DNA from 2 places in the Subtercola sp. PAMC28395 genome. Region 2 is predicted to be linked to the other one. Evidence: predicted binding sites of a transcription regulator. Region 2 holds the regulator's gene; the other holds the start of a gene.
The links. Region 2 encodes HrcA, which represses chaperone genes, less so after heat shock. Its sites were predicted from a motif close to TTNGCACTCGNNNNNNNCGAGTGCNAA; they were not measured.
Positions count from the first base shown of each region.

Region 1: the regulator HrcA is predicted to act here: its motif matches at 2,647-2,673, upstream of groL (chaperonin GroEL).

Region 1 covers NZ_CP076547.1:34,103-42,535, forward strand. The annotation lists gene KPL76_RS00185 (HAMP domain-containing sensor histidine kinase) at 1-427, shown strand, start outside; gene groL (chaperonin GroEL) at 981-2,600, opposite strand; gene KPL76_RS00195 (cold-shock protein) at 2,783-2,986, opposite strand; gene KPL76_RS00200 (LytR C-terminal domain-containing protein) at 3,147-3,695, opposite strand; gene KPL76_RS00205 (DUF3263 domain-containing protein) at 3,717-3,974, opposite strand; gene KPL76_RS00210 (GNAT family N-acetyltransferase) at 4,083-4,550, opposite strand; gene msrB (peptide-methionine (R)-S-oxide reductase MsrB) at 4,597-5,001, shown strand; gene KPL76_RS00220 (nitroreductase family protein) at 5,090-5,641, shown strand; gene KPL76_RS00225 (GNAT family N-acetyltransferase) at 5,638-6,153, shown strand; gene KPL76_RS00230 (hypothetical protein) at 6,179-6,505, opposite strand; gene KPL76_RS00235 (DUF2750 domain-containing protein) at 6,564-6,932, opposite strand; gene KPL76_RS00240 (antibiotic biosynthesis monooxygenase) at 7,150-7,479, opposite strand; gene KPL76_RS00245 (formylglycine-generating enzyme family protein) at 7,606-8,433, opposite strand, start outside.
Region 2 covers NZ_CP076547.1:2,095,763-2,104,195, forward strand. The annotation lists gene lepA (translation elongation factor 4) at 1-831, shown strand, start outside; gene KPL76_RS09660 (SIMPL domain-containing protein) at 853-1,518, shown strand; gene KPL76_RS09665 (DUF4214 domain-containing protein) at 1,620-2,432, opposite strand; gene KPL76_RS09670 (DUF1990 family protein) at 2,521-3,186, shown strand; gene KPL76_RS09675 (coproporphyrinogen-III oxidase family protein) at 3,220-4,512, shown strand; gene KPL76_RS09680 (DUF4870 domain-containing protein) at 4,591-5,034, opposite strand; gene KPL76_RS09685 (DUF4870 domain-containing protein) at 5,132-5,563, opposite strand; gene hrcA (heat-inducible transcriptional repressor HrcA) at 5,805-6,827, shown strand; gene dnaJ (molecular chaperone DnaJ) at 6,935-8,050, shown strand; gene KPL76_RS09700 (16S rRNA (uracil(1498)-N(3))-methyltransferase) at 8,211-8,433, shown strand, end outside.

The sequences.
Region 1 (8,433 bases), 1.2 Mb from region 2:
TTCCGAGGACCGAGGCGGTGTCGCACCGATCGTCATGGCTGACGAGAACAAGATCCGCCAGGTCGTCGCGAATCTCATCGGCAACGCTCTGCGGTTCACCCCCTCAGACAGCCCCATCGAGGTGTCGATCCAGGTCGACGAGGCCCGGCGCGTGGCCATCCTCGACGTCATCGACCACGGAGAGGGAATCCCGCCGCAGATCCGCGAGAAGATCTTCCAGCGGTTCTGGCGTGCGGACTCCTCCCGCACCCGCGAGACGGGCGGCAGTGGCCTCGGGCTCGCGATCGTGTCGTCGATCATCGCTGCACACCACGGCACCGTCGAGGCCGTCGAGACTACGGGAGGCGGCGCGACATTCCGCGTCACCCTCCCACTGGCCCCGATCGTTGCCTCCTCAGCTCCGGGCACGGCCCCAGCTACCGCCTGAGCGAAACACGACCCGAGTGACCGGACGCCGCTTCGAGATCGCCCCGGCGCGCTGAAGCCCGACGCGGAAGCCACGCAGGAGAAGGGCAGCCGCACAACGAAGGCTGCGGGCCGAGGCCGACGGGAAGCGACGAAGCGCACGCAGCGGCACCGTGGCGAGGCCGGCGGGAAGCGGCGGCGTGTATGTCGCTTACTTTGCGGCCCCGGGAAACAACGACGGAACCGCAAAGTCCTCCCGGCATGCGCCGCAGGGGCGGCGGCGCACAGCCAAGCAACGGGGTCGAAAGGAAGCGGCGGCGTGTACGTCGCTTCCTTTGCGGCCCCGCGGAAACAACGACGGAACCGCAAAGTTCTCCCGGCATGCGCCGCAGGGGCGGCGGCGCACAGCCAAGCAACGGGGTCGAAAGGAAGCGGCGGCGTGTACGTCGCTTACTTTGCGGCCCGGGGAAACAACGACGGAACCGCAAAGTCCTCCCGGCATGCGCCGCAGGGGCGGCGGCGCATAGAAAAAGCGGGCCTGCCCCGAAGGGCAGACCCGCTTTTTTGCAGCTAGATCAGAAGTCCATGCCACCGCTGGGGTCGCCGACCGGAGCGGGGTGACGCTCAGGCTTGTCAGCGACGACAACCTCTGTGGTGAGGAACAGACCCGCGATGGATGCAGCGTTCTGCAGGGCAGAGCGCGTCACCTTCACCGGGTCGTTGATTCCGGCAGCCAACATGTCGACGTACTCACCGGTTGCGGCGTTGAGGCCCCATCCGACGGGAAGGTTGCGCACCTTCTCGGCGACAACACCGGGCTCGAGGCCTGCGTTGACAGCGATCTGCTTGAGCGGAGCGTCGATCGCAACCTTCACGATGTTCGCGCCGGTCGCTTCGTCACCGGTCAGCGTGAGCTTCTCGAATGCGGTCTTGCCAGCCTGGATGAGAGCGACGCCACCACCGGCGACGATGCCCTCTTCGACGGCAGCCTTGGCGTTGCGCACTGCATCTTCGATGCGGTGCTTGCGCTCCTTGAGCTCGACCTCGGTCGCTGCTCCGGCCTTGATGACCGCAACGCCACCAGCGAGCTTCGCGAGACGCTCCTGGAGCTTCTCACGGTCGTAGTCGCTGTCAGTGTTCTCGATCTCGTTGCGGATCTGCTGCACGCGACCGGCGATGAGCTCGGCGTCGCCGGCACCTTCGACGATGGTGGTCTCATCTTTGGTGATGACGACCTTGCGTGCGCGGCCCAGGAGGTCGAGCGTGACGTTCTCGAGCTTGAGGCCGACCTCTTCTGAGATGACCTGTCCACCGGTGAGAATGGCGATGTCCTGCAGCTGCGCCTTGCGACGGTCACCGAAGCCCGGAGCCTTGACGGCAACCGACTTGAAGATGCCGCGGATCTTGTTGACGACGAGCGTGGCGAGTGCTTCGCCATCGACGTCCTCAGCAATGATGAGAAGCTGCTTGTTGGCCTGGATGACCTTGTCGACGATCGGCAGCAGGTCTTTGATCTGCGAGACCTTCGAGTTGACGATCAGGATGTAGGGGTCTTCGAAGACGGCTTCCTGGCGGTCAGGGTCGGTGACGAAGTACTGCGACAGGTAACCCTTGTCGAAGCGCATGCCCTCAGTCAGCTCGAGCTCGGTGCCGAACGTGTTCGACTCCTCGACGGTGACAACACCCTCTTTACCGACCTTGTCGATCGCCTCAGCGATCAGTGCGCCGATCTCGGTGTCACCAGCAGAGATCGATGCGGTTGCGGCGATCTCTTCCTTGGTCTCGATCTCTTTGGCGTTCTTCACGAGCTCGGCGATGACGGCTGCAACAGCCTTCTCGATGCCCTTCTTCAGGCTGATCGGGTCTGCACCGGCTGCGACGTTGCGCAGGCCTTCGCGAACCAGCGCCTGGGCGAGAACCGTAGCGGTCGTCGTTCCGTCGCCGGCGACGTCGTCAGTCTTCTTCGCGACCTCTTTGACCAGCTCGGCGCCGATCTTCTCGTAGGGGTCGTCGAGTTCGATCTCTTTGGCGATGGACACACCATCGTTCGTGATGGTGGGCGCACCCCACTTCTTCTCGAGGACGACGTTGCGACCGCGCGGGCCAAGCGTGACCTTGACGGCGTCAGCCAAAATGTTGAGTCCACGCTCGAGGCCGCGTCTGGCCTCTTCGTCGAAAGCAATAATCTTTGCCATGTGTGTTTCTCGTCCCTCCCGGGCGTCATGAAAGATTCATAAAGGTCTAGCACTCAGGTAGTGCGAGTGCTAACACCAATACTGGCACTCGACAGGGCCGAGTGCAAGTGACACCCAAGAAGGACGACGGTTTCGATACGCGCTTTGCGCTACTCAACCAACGATCACGTGAGATTGCGAGGTTACGCCAGGCGTACCGACTCTGCCTGCGGTCCCTTCGAGCCCGTTCCCACTTCGAAGATCACCTGCTGGCCCTCTTCGAGAACTTTGTATCCCCCCATGTCGATCGCGGAGTAGTGAACGAACACATCCTGCCCGCCTCCCTCCACCGTGATAAAGCCGTAGCCTTTTTCAGCGTTGAACCACTTGACGGTTCCGTTCGCCATTGTTACTCCCAGTTGCTGTGTTACTCACCATCATTTCGGGCGAAATGATCCGTTTCACAAGTAAAACGGTGCATTCGGCGAAATCACGATCACGTGACGACAATTCAACAAGAATTAAACACGCACGAAATACGGCACCCTCACGGAAGGGGTACCCGGGCTATTCGGCGTAGTCGGCGCCGAGAACGGCGGTGAGGTCCGCGCCGGCAAACTGGTCAGACTGCGCCACTGCTATTCCGCCGAGCGTTGCTGCAAGGCCCTTGGCCGCGCCCTCGTTCTCTGCCTTCGCGTAATAGACCGTCGACGTGGCCACGTCGGAGGCGCTCGCGTTCGCTTCAGCGCCCACCGACCATCCACCGGCCGTCGCCCGCGTGCCCGCTCGCGTCGCGAGTCCTTCGACGCCGGCACCGTTCAGGATGGTCACCGTCAGTTTCGGGTCGACGGTGGGCGTCGCGGTGGGGGTGGGCACGGGTGCGTCGGTGGCGACTGCCGAGGAGCTGCCCGCACTGGTTCCGCTGCTGGTGAACTGGATCCCGTTGTTCACAACATAGAGGCCGACGACTCCGAGACCGACGAGCAGCCCGGTCGCCAGGGCGGCCCAGGCGAAAGTCACCCATCCGCGGCCCTTCGGTCGGGGTCCGCGGTGCACACCCCTGCGGAGGCCGTCTGCAGGAATTCGGTCGAACGAATCGCGTGGTTCTGAAGCCATGGAAGGGTGGGGCTGCCGTTCTTATTCGCCAGGCGAGAGCAGGCGAGCCGACCGGGCTGCCATTCGGGTGTCTCTCACTCGCTGGAGTCGTTTGATGAGCATGGGGTCAAAAGTCAGGGCGGCTGAGGAATCGGTGAGGGCCGCGACGATCTGGTAGTAGCGGGTCGGTGAGAGTCCGAACTCATCGCGGACGGCCTGCTCCTTCGCGCCGGAGTGCTGCCACCAGACTCGCTCGAATTCGAGAACCCGACGGTCGCGGTCACTGAGGATCGACTCCATAACCGCGCGCCACCTCTCTCGACTTCCTGCTACTGCCTGCGATGGCTCATTCTAGAGCGCGGCCGCTTGGCATCCGGTGTGTACACGCCAAGCGGTCGCCCAGCAGCGTCAGGAAGCGGAGATGCCTGCCCGGTACATGGACGTGTGCACGATTCCTGCCTCGTCGTAGTCTTCGCCGAAGCGTTCGAAGCCGAAGCCTGCGTAGAGCGGTGCGATGTAACTCTGGGAGTGGAGCAGCAGGGCCTCATGGCCGAATTGACCGATCACTTCGCTGAGCAGACGCTGGGCGAGCCCTTTCCCGCGGAAGGCTGGCGCCACCACGACACGGCCGATCAGCCTCGTGGCGTCGAGGTATTCGGGAGTCGCGTCTTCGATGACTCGGAGGTAGGCGACGACCCTGTCGGCGTCGGCGATCCACACGTGCTTCGTTGCGGGTTCCCTGTCCCGATCATCCAATTCGGACTCGTCGACCTTCTGTTCGACGTAGAAGACGTCGGTTCGAAGCCGCAGGATGGCGTACAGCTCATCGGTTGTGAGCTCGCTCCATGTCTTCTGGATGATGGAATGGTCAGGCACGCGCTCGAGTTTACTGTGATGATGGAAGGCGTTTGGAGAGGACACCATGACAGAGTACGAAGTATCGAAGACCACCGATGAGTGGAAGAGCGAGCTCAGCGCCGAGGAATTTGCGGTACTGCGGCAGGCAGCAACCGAGCGCCCGTGGACGGGTGAGTTGCTCGACGAGAAGCGTGAAGGTGTCTACCGCTGTAAGGCGTGCGGGCAGGAGCTGTTTCGCAGCGACACGAAGTTCGACTCGCACTGCGGTTGGCCCAGTTTCTATGCGCCGAAGGAATCTGACGCGGTCGAACTGATCGAAGACCGGAGCCTCGGAATGCTGCGCACGGAGGTGCGGTGCTCCAATTGCGGGTCGCACCTCGGCCACCTCTTCGACGACGCACCCCAGACACCGACGGGAGACCGGTTCTGCATGAATTCGGTTTCGCTGTCATTCGACGAGTCGGCCTGAGACCGACAGGGATTCGCGGGCGCGCGCAGGTGCACCGCGATCGAACGCAACTGCATTCAGCTACCCCGACCATGAGAGGAGCGCGTTGATGTCGGCTTTCACCAGCATGCAGCAGCGACGCTCCTCCTCACGGGTCGGAGCATCAGCCCCTGACCACGACGAAATACTGCGCCTCGTCGAGGCTGCAGGGGCTGTCGCCGACCACGGTTCGCTTCGCCCGTGGCGACTCATCGAAGTCCGGGGCAGCGCCCGGGCCCGCGTCGGCAGCGCACTCGCAGAAGCAGCAGGGGCTGACAGTGACGCCGAGCGGGCAGGATTCGTCTCCAAGGCCGAGCGCGCGCCCCTGCTGATCGCCATTGTCGCGGCACACAAGTCAAGCGAGAAGGTCACGACCTGGGAGCAGGACGCTGTGGCCGCCGGCGTCTCGCACGCGCTCTCGCTGCTGCTCGACGAGGCAGGGTGGGGAGTCATCTGGCGGACCGGCCCATTCACCCGCTCTGAACCGGTGCGGCGCGTGCACGAACTGCGGGCGAATGAAGTGCTCCTCGGCTGGCTCTACGTCGGCGAGAGGCCCGTCGGCCCCCGGGGCGTTCGTCGCACTCTCATCGACGTCGCCGATCATGTGACGGTGCTCCCGTGAATGCCGACGAGCATGAACACGTTCTGCCTGATTCCGGCACCGAGGTCGTGAGTGTCGTCAGGGGCACCCTCGCCGAGCTCGATGCGCTGGCAGTCCTCTTCGACGCGTATCGGCAGTTCTACGGGCATCCCGCAGACCTCGAAGCCGCGCGCGCCTACCTCGAGGCTCGAATGCGGGGCGACGAATCCGTGGTTCTACTCGCAATGAATGCGGGCTTACCGGTCGGATTCAGTCAGCTCTACCCCTCGTTCTGCTCGCTCGACCTCTCGCGTATCTTCGTGCTCTACGATCTCTTCGTCGACCCGTCAGCTCGTCGACTCGGGGTGGCCCGCTCACTTCTGGCTGCAGCAGAGCAGCACGGCCGGGCGGCAGGCGCGAGCCGGCTCGAGCTCTCCACCGCATGGAGCAATACCGCGGCGCAGGCGCTCTACGAGGCCGATGGCTGGATGCCTGACTCGACGTATCGCCACTACGAACTCCCGCTCCTACCGCCCGCCGTTTCAGCAGGTTGACGTTGAGCGGGCCACGCCTGTGCGTTCAGCGGCGTTCGTGCAACCCGAGGGGATTCACTGGGTCGGGGCCGAGCGACCGGGACCTGTCGAGAAGTTCTGTGACATGCGCCGCCATATATGCGGCGGCACCCGTCAGCGACCTCTCGGAGGCAACCCAGACACGAAGGCCCTGCCGGTCGCAGCCATAGGTGTAAACGCCGAAGAACTCGTAGTCACCTTCGAAGTAGCGCCGGATCCACCCGATGCAACGACCGTCATGGGCCAGGAACCAGACGTCCGCGCTCCACGGTGTGGCGGCGTAGACAGAGTGGGGCTGTGTTGCGTCGATCGTCGTAGCGGCGGTGGCGTTCACAGCACGAGACTAAGCCGACGCGCTGGCAAAACCCTGCAAGGCGGGCTGGTGTGTGCCATCAGACGAGGCCCACGGCCTGCTGGGTCGCGAAATGCTTGACTGCTGCCGGGTGGTAGTTCAGCCCGTTCGTGTGGGTCGACAGCCATTCCAGACCGACGACGGCACCCTGGGATTCGAGCTTGACGAGCCACTTCGAAATCCAGTCGTCGAGCGAGACGTCTACAGGCAACAGGCTTCGGGCGAACAGATCGCTTTCGGCGGCCTTCTCCGCGAGCGCCCTCGACGACCAGAACGGGACAGCCCGCTCGCCCCCGAGCGCCGAGACGAGAACTCCGGCATCGTCGTGAAGCAACCAGACCGTTCCGGAGGATCTCACCCGCTCGGCGAACTGCGCGCAGATCGGGTTGATCTGGTAGGCGGGGCGCATGACGCCTGAGTCAGGGAACCCAGCGGTAGCAGGGCGCCCGGCGCTGTGCCCGCGAGTCACAAGTGCGAGGTGCCGCGCCGGCAAACTCTGGGCGACACTCGAACCATCTATCACAGGACCCCTCCTAGACTCATCTTCTCACCTAGAAAACGGTCTCCGAATTCATTTGCGAGAAATAGGGTCTTAAGTCCCGGTCCGGGGGGTGCCGGTGCTGGTGCTAGTTGGCGCCTGACCCGCCGGCAACGACGTACGACCACAGTTCGCTGCTGACACCCACGTGAGCAGGAGCCGGCTGCCCTGAGCGCTCGGCTTCGCTGCGATGACCGTGTCCGAATGCGGGTGAACTCACCCAGGCCTGGAACGACTCCTCGTCGGACCACCGGGTGACGACGAGCCAGGTGTGGCGATCATCCACAGGCTTCAGGAGTTCGAAGCCCTCGAAACCCGCCTGGCCGTCAACGGCTCCGGCGCGAGCAGCGAAGCGCTGGGCGAGTTCGTCGCCACTGTCGGCTTGCACGGTGATGGCGTTGATTTTGATTACAGTCACGGGAGAGTCCTTCTGTCTGGGGCGCACGCATCGGCGCGCGGTTCCCATCGTGCCACGACGGGCTGAACGCAGGCCCTCAGAACACTGGCTGGGCGGCATCCGGATCTCCCGGATGCGAGCCTTGGGTCAGGGGCGGCGAACGCAGCGAAAGCCGATGTGGCTCATGCCGGTGTCGACCGGCTGGGGGCGACGGGCGGCCGGGCGGTAGCGCAGGCAATAGGTGTCGGCGCAGAGGAACGAACCACCCTTGACAACCCTCCGCGGAATGCGGAATTGGGGCTGCATCGGGTCGAAACTGGCCTCCTCCTCGGCGCCACGCGGGTCGATCGGAGCGCAGCAGGCGTCGACCGGCTCGGCGGCGTGACCCTGCGCGTACCAATCGTTCGTCCACTCCCACACGTTGCCCGCCGTGTCGAAGAGCCCGAACCCGTTCGCGGGGAACGAGCCCACCGGCATGGTCGACCCGTAGCCCGACTCCGCCCGCCAGGGGAACTGCCCATGCCAGTAGTTCGCGCGCTTCAGGTCGGCGCCCTCTGGCTCGTTGCCCCAGGTGAACGTCGAGCCGTCGAGGCCGCCGCGCGCGGCGTGCTCCCATTCGGCCTCGGTCGGCAGGTCTTTGCCGGCCCAGGCTGCGAAGGCCGCAGCATCCTCGTGCGCCACCTGAACGACCGGATGATCGAGCACTTCGTCGATCGTCGAACCGGGGCCGCGCGGGGTGCGCCAGCTCGCGCCCGGCGTCCACGCCCACCACTGCATGAGGTCCCGCAGGTCGACAGGGCCACTGGTGCCGGTGAAGACCAGTGAGCCCGGCGCCAGATTCTCGATCGGCGCACCGGGATAGTCGGCGGGGTCAAGAGGGCGTTCTGCCACGGTAATGTACCCGGTTGCTGCCACGAAGGCCGCGAATTCGGCGTTTGTGACCTGATGACGGTCGATGAAGATGTCGCTGACCGT
Region 2 (8,433 bases):
GAGCCCGAGACCTCCGTTGCCCTCGGATTCGGCTTCCGCTGCGGTTTCCTGGGCCTCCTGCACCTCGAGATCATCACCGAGCGGCTGGAACGCGAGTTCGGCCTCGACCTCATCGCCACGGCGCCGAGCGTTATCTATGAGGTCACGACCGACGACAAGAAGACCGTCACTGTGACGAACCCGAGCGAGTTCCCTGGCGGCAAGATCAAGAGCGTCAGCGAGCCGATGGTCAAGGCGAGCATCCTCGCGCCGAAGGACTATGTCGGCACGATCATGGAACTCTGCCAGGGCCGTCGCGGAACCCTGAACGGCATGGAATATGTCGGCACCGACAGAGTCGAGCTGCACTACAACATGCCCCTCGGCGAGATCGTCTTCGATTTCTTCGATCACCTCAAGAGCCGCACCCAGGGGTATGCGAGCCTCGACTACGAGCCCATCGGCGAGCAGGAGGCAGACCTCGTGAAGGTCGACATCCTCTTGCAGGGCGAGGCGGTCGATGCGTTCAGCGCCATCGTGCACAAAGACAAGGCCTATGCGTACGGGCTGCTGATGACCGAGCGGCTGAAGAAGTTGATTCCCCGCCAGCAGTTCGAAGTCCCGATCCAGGCGGCCATCGGCGCGCGGATCATCGCCCGCGAGTCGATCAGCGCCATTCGCAAAGACGTTCTCGCAAAGTGCTACGGCGGCGACATCTCCCGCAAGCGCAAACTGCTTGAGAAGCAGAAGGAGGGCAAGAAGCGCATGAAGATGGTGGGCCGTGTCGAGGTTCCGCAGGAGGCTTTCATCGCTGCCCTCTCAGGTGACACCGAAACCAAGAAAGAAAAATAGCGGCCGGGTAGGGTGCTGCGTATGGCTGAAACTATCATCACCGTCGAGGGGCACTTCGACTACCATCACCCGGCTGAACGCGGAACAGTGATGCTTGCCGCTGGCTTCCAGGGCCCTGAACGGGCGTCGGTCGTGTCTCGTACGGCCCAGCTGCACGGCGCGCTCACGCAGCAGGCGCAACAGTTGGTGGCAGGCAACACAGTTACGTGGTGGTCGGCCGACCGGATGCGCGTGTGGAGTGAGCGCCCGTGGAACAACGCGGGTGCGCAGCTTCCACTCGTGCACCACGCGAGCGTCGGGCTGGAGGTGAAGTTCTCTGACCTTTCTGCGCTGGCAGTCTGGGTCGAGAACGTCGCGACGCTCGACGGGGTGACGGTGACGGGCATCCACTGGGCGCTCACCGAGCTCACAAAGTCCCGCATCACAGCTGAGGCGCAACAGCGCGCCGTGAACGATGCGGTTGTTCGCGCGACGGCCTACGCCCAGAGCCTCGGCCTTTCCACCGTGGTGCCGCTGGCGCTGGCTGACCCCGGTATGCTCGGCGACGATTCCCGGCTGTTCTCGCCGACAGGTGCTGCCCCCATGGTGCGCGCGATGGCTGCTTCTGCTCAGGAGGGCGGCCTGGATCTGAAGCCCGAAGACATCACGGTCGAATCCCGCGTGCACGCCCGCTTCGCGGCATCCTGAGTTCTCTGAAGAAAAGCAGCGCGGGTCTCATGCTGGATCAATTGAAGCGGGCGGCATCCTCGGCGGTAGGTCGGGCAGCCAATAGGCGAGGATTCCCGTACTCAGGGGTAGCGGGAGACGGCGCGGGAATAGTACTCGTCACTTCCCGAGAACCCTCCGCGCACGGCTGAGTCCCCAATTCGGAGGTCGAGTGATGCCCACCACTCGAGTCCGCCCTCGTCGGCGATTCGACCCAGGAACTGCTGGTACATCGGTTGTACCCGATCACGCGCGGCCTCCGTCGAGTCGTAGATGGCGTCGATCAGGAAGGGTTTCGCCGAAAATCTGCCCAACGTGTATGCCCATGCTGCGTTGAGCCAATTGAAGCCTTCGAGGCCCATCGCTTCGCGACCCAGGATGCTCGCGTAGAGGGCATCGACGAAGGCGCCGTCGTTCGGGGGAGCGTTGTACCGAGCGGCAGCGCGAGCGTAGAACTCGTCCGAGTTGTAGAAGGCTTTACTCATGTCGTCGGTGGTAACGACCCCACGGCGTAACGCATCGAGCCACCACGATTCGCCGGTGGGATCTGGGTCCCGGCCGAGCACAGTGCGGTAGGTGGCGGTGATGCGGATCAGACGATACTCATCGCTGTTAGCAAATGAATCAGCAATGGTGCGGCGAGGCGCGCCCGCAGCCAATCGTGTGCTCCAGAATCCGACCTCATCAGGCGAGGGCTGTCTGCCGAGAAAGTCAGCGTAGAGAGAGGTGACAAAAGCATCGCGGGGGGCGAGCTGGATCGTGGAAGCTACTGCCGGATCGCCCGATGCGCGTACGGGCTGGGCCGCCATCGCACCGGCAGAGCCGACAAGCGTGCTCAGCACGAGCGCAGTCGAGACCAGCGCAGTCAACGCAACACGGACAGTCTTCGTCGTCATGATCCCAGCTTCCCCCGATGTGGACCCATTGTGCCGTTCAGATTAGCGCACGAGCGAACCTCTCGCACGAACAGCGATAATGGATCACGTGGCAGAGACAGAACGACGAACCAGGTCGACGCACAACGGGCAATCGCTGAGCTATGCGGCGATCGGCGCGAGCCAGGCCGACGACCTGATGTACTACCCGCCGAAAGGTTTCAGACCGTTCGAGTCACGTGCGCGCCTCGGGTCTGGCGACGAGCGGTTCGAGTCGGCCGCCGAGGCGGTGTTGACCTGGGGAATCCAGCGCGGCAGTGGCATGCAGATCGAGAACATCGAGCTGCCTCCGGCGAGCGACACCGACTACGCCGGGCTCACTTACGATGCGGCGGGAATGCCCATAGCCCCCCGGGGACTCGACGAAGACCAGACCTACACCGAAGACGGCACACCGCACGTTGCTCCCGGTGTTTCGGCCGAACTGGTCGTCCACGTCTTCGGGGTGCGATTCGTCGCACCGGTGCGGGTGGTCTCGGTGACGAGCGACACCCACCGGGTCGGCTTCGCCTACGGTACGCTCCCCGGCCACCCCGCCATGGGTGAAGAGAGTTTCATGGTCGATCACCACGACGACGACTCGGTGTGGGTGGTCATCCGTGGCTTCTCCAAGCCGAGTTCCTGGTTCTACCGGCTGGGTTCGCCTCTGCTCCGGTGGCAGCAGCGCAAGGCGACAAAAGAATACCTGCGCGCGTTGTTGCCCGCCCGCGCGTGATCGGACGCATCGACAAACGCAGGGAGGCGGCACGTGGGTAGCGCGCTTCCGCTCGGCGACCCCGCTCCGCCGGACGGACTGCTGCCGGAGTCGGCCGCCGAACGCGCCAACGGGCATCCATTCGGCGTGTATCTGCACGTGCCCTTCTGCCGGGTCCGCTGCGGGTACTGCGACTTCAACACGTACACCTCGAGCGAACTGCGCGGCGCCAAGCAGGTCGACTACGCCGGGCAGGCCGTGCTCGAGGTTGCCCTCGCCGACCGGATTCTGACCGAGTCGGGCGTGAAGCGTCGCCCAGTCTCGACGGTGTTCTTCGGCGGCGGTACTCCGACCCTGCTGCCCAGCCATCAGCTCATCGACATGCTCGACGCCGTGCGCACCACCTGGGGCTTGGAGCCCGGGGCTGAGGTCACGACCGAAGCCAACCCCGATTCAGTGGATGCCCGCTACCTGAACGAGCTGGCTGAAGCCGGGTTCACACGGGTGAGCTTCGGAATGCAGTCTGCGGTTCCGCACGTGCTCCGAACGCTCGACCGCACGCACACGCCCGAACGGGTTCCCCAGGTGGTGCGGTGGGCGCGGGACGCCGGCCTGCAGGTGAGCCTCGACCTCATCTACGGGACCCCGGGCGAGAGCCTCGACGACTGGCAGACCTCGCTCGACGCCGCGCTGCAGCTCGAACCAGACCACCTCTCGGCCTACGCCCTGATCGTCGAGCAGGGCACCAAGCTCGCGCGGCAGATCCGCTCGGGGGAGTACCCCGAACCCGACGACGATCTCGAAGCCGACATGTACGAGCTGCTGGATGCCCGGCTCCGCTCGCACGGTTACGAGTGGTACGAGGTGAGCAACTGGGCGCGCGGATCGGGTCGCGGGCCGCGAGCCGGCGCTGCCCCCGTCACCCCCAGCGACGTCGTGCTCGATTCCGAGTACGAGTCGCACCGGTCACGCCACAATCTCGCCTATTGGCAGGGTCACGACTGGTGGGGTATCGGCCCGGGTGCCCACAGCCATGTCGGCGGCACGAGGTGGTGGAACGTCAAACACCCGGCGGCCTACGCCGATCGGATGCTCGCCGGGCTGTCACCGGCGGCAGGCCGGGAGACGCCCGACGCCCAAGCACGCGAGTTGGAGCGGGTTCTGCTGCAGGCGCGCATCCGCCACGGCCTCCGGATCTCCTCGCTCGGTGACGCAGCACGACGCGAAGTGGCCGGCCTCATCGCCGACGAGCTGATCGTGCCGAAGTCGGCGTTTGCGGGCACGATCGAGCTGACCGTGCGCGGTCGCCTGCTGGCAGACGCTGTGGTTCGCCGGCTCACAGCCTGATCGGGCAGAACGTGAGTCATTGGCCTCGGCGGTGCCGAATGAGATCAGTGCACGAATGAGATCAGTGCACGAATGAGATCAGTGCACGAATGTGATCGTGCACCACGCCGGGTAGACGTAGAGTTCGCCCCGGTTGGCCGCGATCGCAGCCATGATGCTGAAGACGATGACGAGCACGGCACCGCCGAGAGCGGCGACCAGGCCGATGACCAGAATCGGGATGCCGATGAGTACGATCAGTAGGAACGAGCCGATCATGGTGATGATGGCCGCTGCCACCTGCAGGATGATCATCGTGACCTGGAAGTTCAGCGCCGTTCGGGTGTGATCCCGAACGAACAGCCCGCGGTCTTTGAGCACCAGAAAACCGATGAGCGACGGAAGTGCGCCGAACACGATTCCGCCGAGGTGGATGAGCGTCGCCCAGAGGCGCTGGTCGCTGGGATTCATCGGCTGCGGCGGCGCATACTGCAGCGGAGCGGGCGACACGGGCGGCTCGGAAGCGGGAGGCTGGTACGTCACCCCTGCAGCTTAAACGACGGAGCGCCCCCCGCGATAGAGCCCAATGGGAGGGGCGCTCGGCCGTCGAGTGAACGCCGGCAGTGGGGGAGTCCTCGCGTTACTTGATCCAGCGATAGTTCAGCGGGTAGCGGTACGTGCCACCACCGTTGACCCGGACTCCGCCGATGATCGCGAAGATGAGGTTCACGATGAGCACGGCGAAAACCAGCAGGCCGAAGAGAAGCCCGATGAACGGGATGATGCCCAGGATGTTCAGCACGACCACTGCTCCGGTCACATTGATGGTCCAGTTGAGGGCTTCCTTGCTCTCCTGGTTGACCAGGGGGCCGCGATCTTTGAAGACCAGGTAGATGACCAGGGCAGGAATCAGCAGGATGATGTTGCCGAAGTGAGCGAGCGACGCCCACAGTTTGTCGTCTGATTGCGACAACGGAGCGGCGGGTGCCGCAGCGTAGCCCTGCGCAGGCGGCGGCGGGACGGGCTGACCCGAGTTGGGGTCATACGGCGGGGTTGCGTTGGGATCAGACATTTTCGTGTGCGCCTTTCAGACGAATGTGGAAAAAAGCGATCTGCTTCTCTGTCACAGTGAGCGTGAGTCGATCCCCTCTCACCCATTGGGGCGCGCCGAACACGTTCAAGCACAAGATACTGCGAGGTGCCTACGCGGGGCAATGATCTTTACTCAGCGTGTCGTAATCTTCGGGCGATATATAATTGGCACTCTGATCATCGGAGTGCTAAACACGAGTTCGAGGAAGGCGGCATCGTTCATGGTTTCTGAGCGCAGCCTCGAAGTTCTCCGCGTCATCGTGCACGATTACGTGGCATCCAGAGAGCCCGTCGGCTCCAAGTCGATCGTCGACCGCCACTCCTTCGGTGTTTCCGCAGCCACGATCCGCAACGACATGGCCCTCCTCGAAGAGGAGGAGCTGATCGTGGCTCCGCACACCTCGTCGGGTCGCATACCCACAGACAAGGGCTATCGGCTCTTCGTCGATCATCTCGCAGACCTGAAGCCGCTCTCCGGCGCGCAACGGCAGGCGATCGAGACCTTTCTCGGTTCATCCGTCGACCTCGACGACGTACTGGCCCGCACTGTACGGTTGCTCTCCCAGCTCACGCAGCAGGTGGCGATGGTGCAGTACCCTTCGCTGTCGCAGGCGCGGGTCAGGCACGTCGAACTCGTGGCTCTTGCTCCCACCCGGCTGCTGTCTGTCGTCATCACCGACACCGGTCATGTCGAACAGCGAATCGTCGAGGTTCCCCTCGACACCGATGAGACTTTCCTGGCAGACGTCCGGGCCCGGGTGAATTCCGCAATCGCGGGGCTGGGTCTTGACGAGGCCGCCGGTGCGTTGGCGATCTTCCCGGCGCAGTTCGCACCCGGCAGGGCTTCTGCGGTGGCGATGATCACGACGGTTCTCGCCGAGCAGGTGGCTGCAAACCGCCAGGAGAAGCTGCTCATCGCCGGTGCGGCCAACCTGGTCCGGACCGAAGGCGACTTCGCCGGGAGTGTGCTCCCGGTACTCGAGGCCGTGGAGGAGCAGGTGGTGCTACTGCGTCTGTTCAGTGAGATGCAGGCTGACCAGTTCGGAATGTCGGTGAGCATCGGCAGGGAGAACGCCTCCTTCGGCCTGGCAGAGACCTCAGTGCTTGCCAGCGGCTACAGCTCTGCGGGTGGTGCGGTGGCACGACTCGGAGTCCTGGGGCCGACACGCATGGACTACTCCACGAACATCGCTGCGGTGCGAGCCGTGGCGCGATATCTCTCGAAGAGCCTCGGTGAGGCGTGAGCGACGCATAGTGCCGAGCTTCGAGAGGAGCCCCCGGCACCGCGCGAGCGAATCTTGTCTCCCATTCATCACAACATATTCCGTATCAAACAAAGGAGAAGCCCTTCGTGGCTGACCACTACGACGTTCTCGGTGTCGAGCGAACCGCGACGACCGACGAGATCAAGAAGGCCTACCGACGGTTGGCCCGCGAACTCCACCCCGATGTGAACTCGAGCCCCGACGCAGAAGAACGGTTCAAGTCCGTCACGCACGCCTACGACGTTCTCAGCGACCCCGGGCAGCGACAGTCCTACGACCGCGGGCCGCAGGCCGGCTTCGGCGGGGGTGCAGGCGGCGCCCAGGGTTTCGGCGGCTTCGGTGACATCTTCGAGACGTTCTTCGGTGGCCAGCAGGGCCAGAGCAGAGGCCCCCGGTCCCGTGCCGAACGGGGGCAGGATGCCCTGCTCCGCGTGGAGGTCGACCTCGGAGAGGTCATCTTCGGTACGCATCGTGACCTCGAGGTCGACACCGCCGTGTTGTGTGAGACCTGCAACGGTACCTGTGCCCAGCCAGGCACGCATGAAGTTACGTGCGACATCTGCCACGGCACCGGCCAGATCTCGCGCACGGTCCGTTCGCTGCTCGGCAACGTCATGACGAGTTCGCCCTGCGGCACGTGCCGTGGGTACGGAACGATCATCCCGAACCCCTGCGTCACGTGCCAGGGCCAGGGCCGCGTGCGCTCGCGCCGGGTCATCCCCGTCGACATTCCTGCGGGCGTCGACACCGGTCTTCGCCTCCAGATGCCTTCGCAGGGTGAAGTCGGGCCGGCCGGTGGCCCTCAGGGCGACCTCTACCTCGAGGTGAAGGTGCGCCACCACGATGTCTTCAGCCGCAACGGCGACGACCTGCTCTGCACTCTCGAGGTACAGATGTGGGATGCGGTGCTCGGCACGAACACCGTGGTCAAGGCGCTCGACGGCGACGTCGAGATCGAACTGCGGGCGGGCATCCAGAGTTCTGAGGTCGTCACGGTCAAATCACGGGGAGTGACCAAGCTGCGTGGTGGAGGTCGCGGTGACCTGAAGATCGGCATCCAGGTCGTCACGCCGACCAAGCTCGACCACAAGCAGAAAGACCTGGTCAAGCAGCTTGCTGCGGCTCACAAGTACCCGTCGCCGACGCTCGGGCAGTTCCAGCAGGGCCTGTTCTCGAAGCTCCGCGACAGGTTCATGAACTGACGCGTGGCCCCTTCGATGTGGCTTGCGGTTGGGGCATCCGGCCCGCGAGATGACGCTACACGCCTTCCGGCTCGTCAGCTGTGGGCGCGTGTCGCGTCAGTTCGACGTGGGCTCGCCCCGGCCGACTCCCAGCGCCACGCGCGCGGATAGGATTCTGCACGTGAGCTCTCTCTTTCTTCGCGACGATCTTGCCGCTGTGCCACACGAGGTCGGCGATGTGGTCGCGCTGCACGGTGATGAAGCGAAGCACGCGGTCACAGTGAACCGGCTGCGTGTCGGTCAGCACACCTCCATCGGCGATGGTGGTGGCCTGATCGTGAGAGGGCCGGTGGTCGGGGCTTCCGGGGCCGAGCTCACGATCGCTGTCACCGAGGTCACAGAAG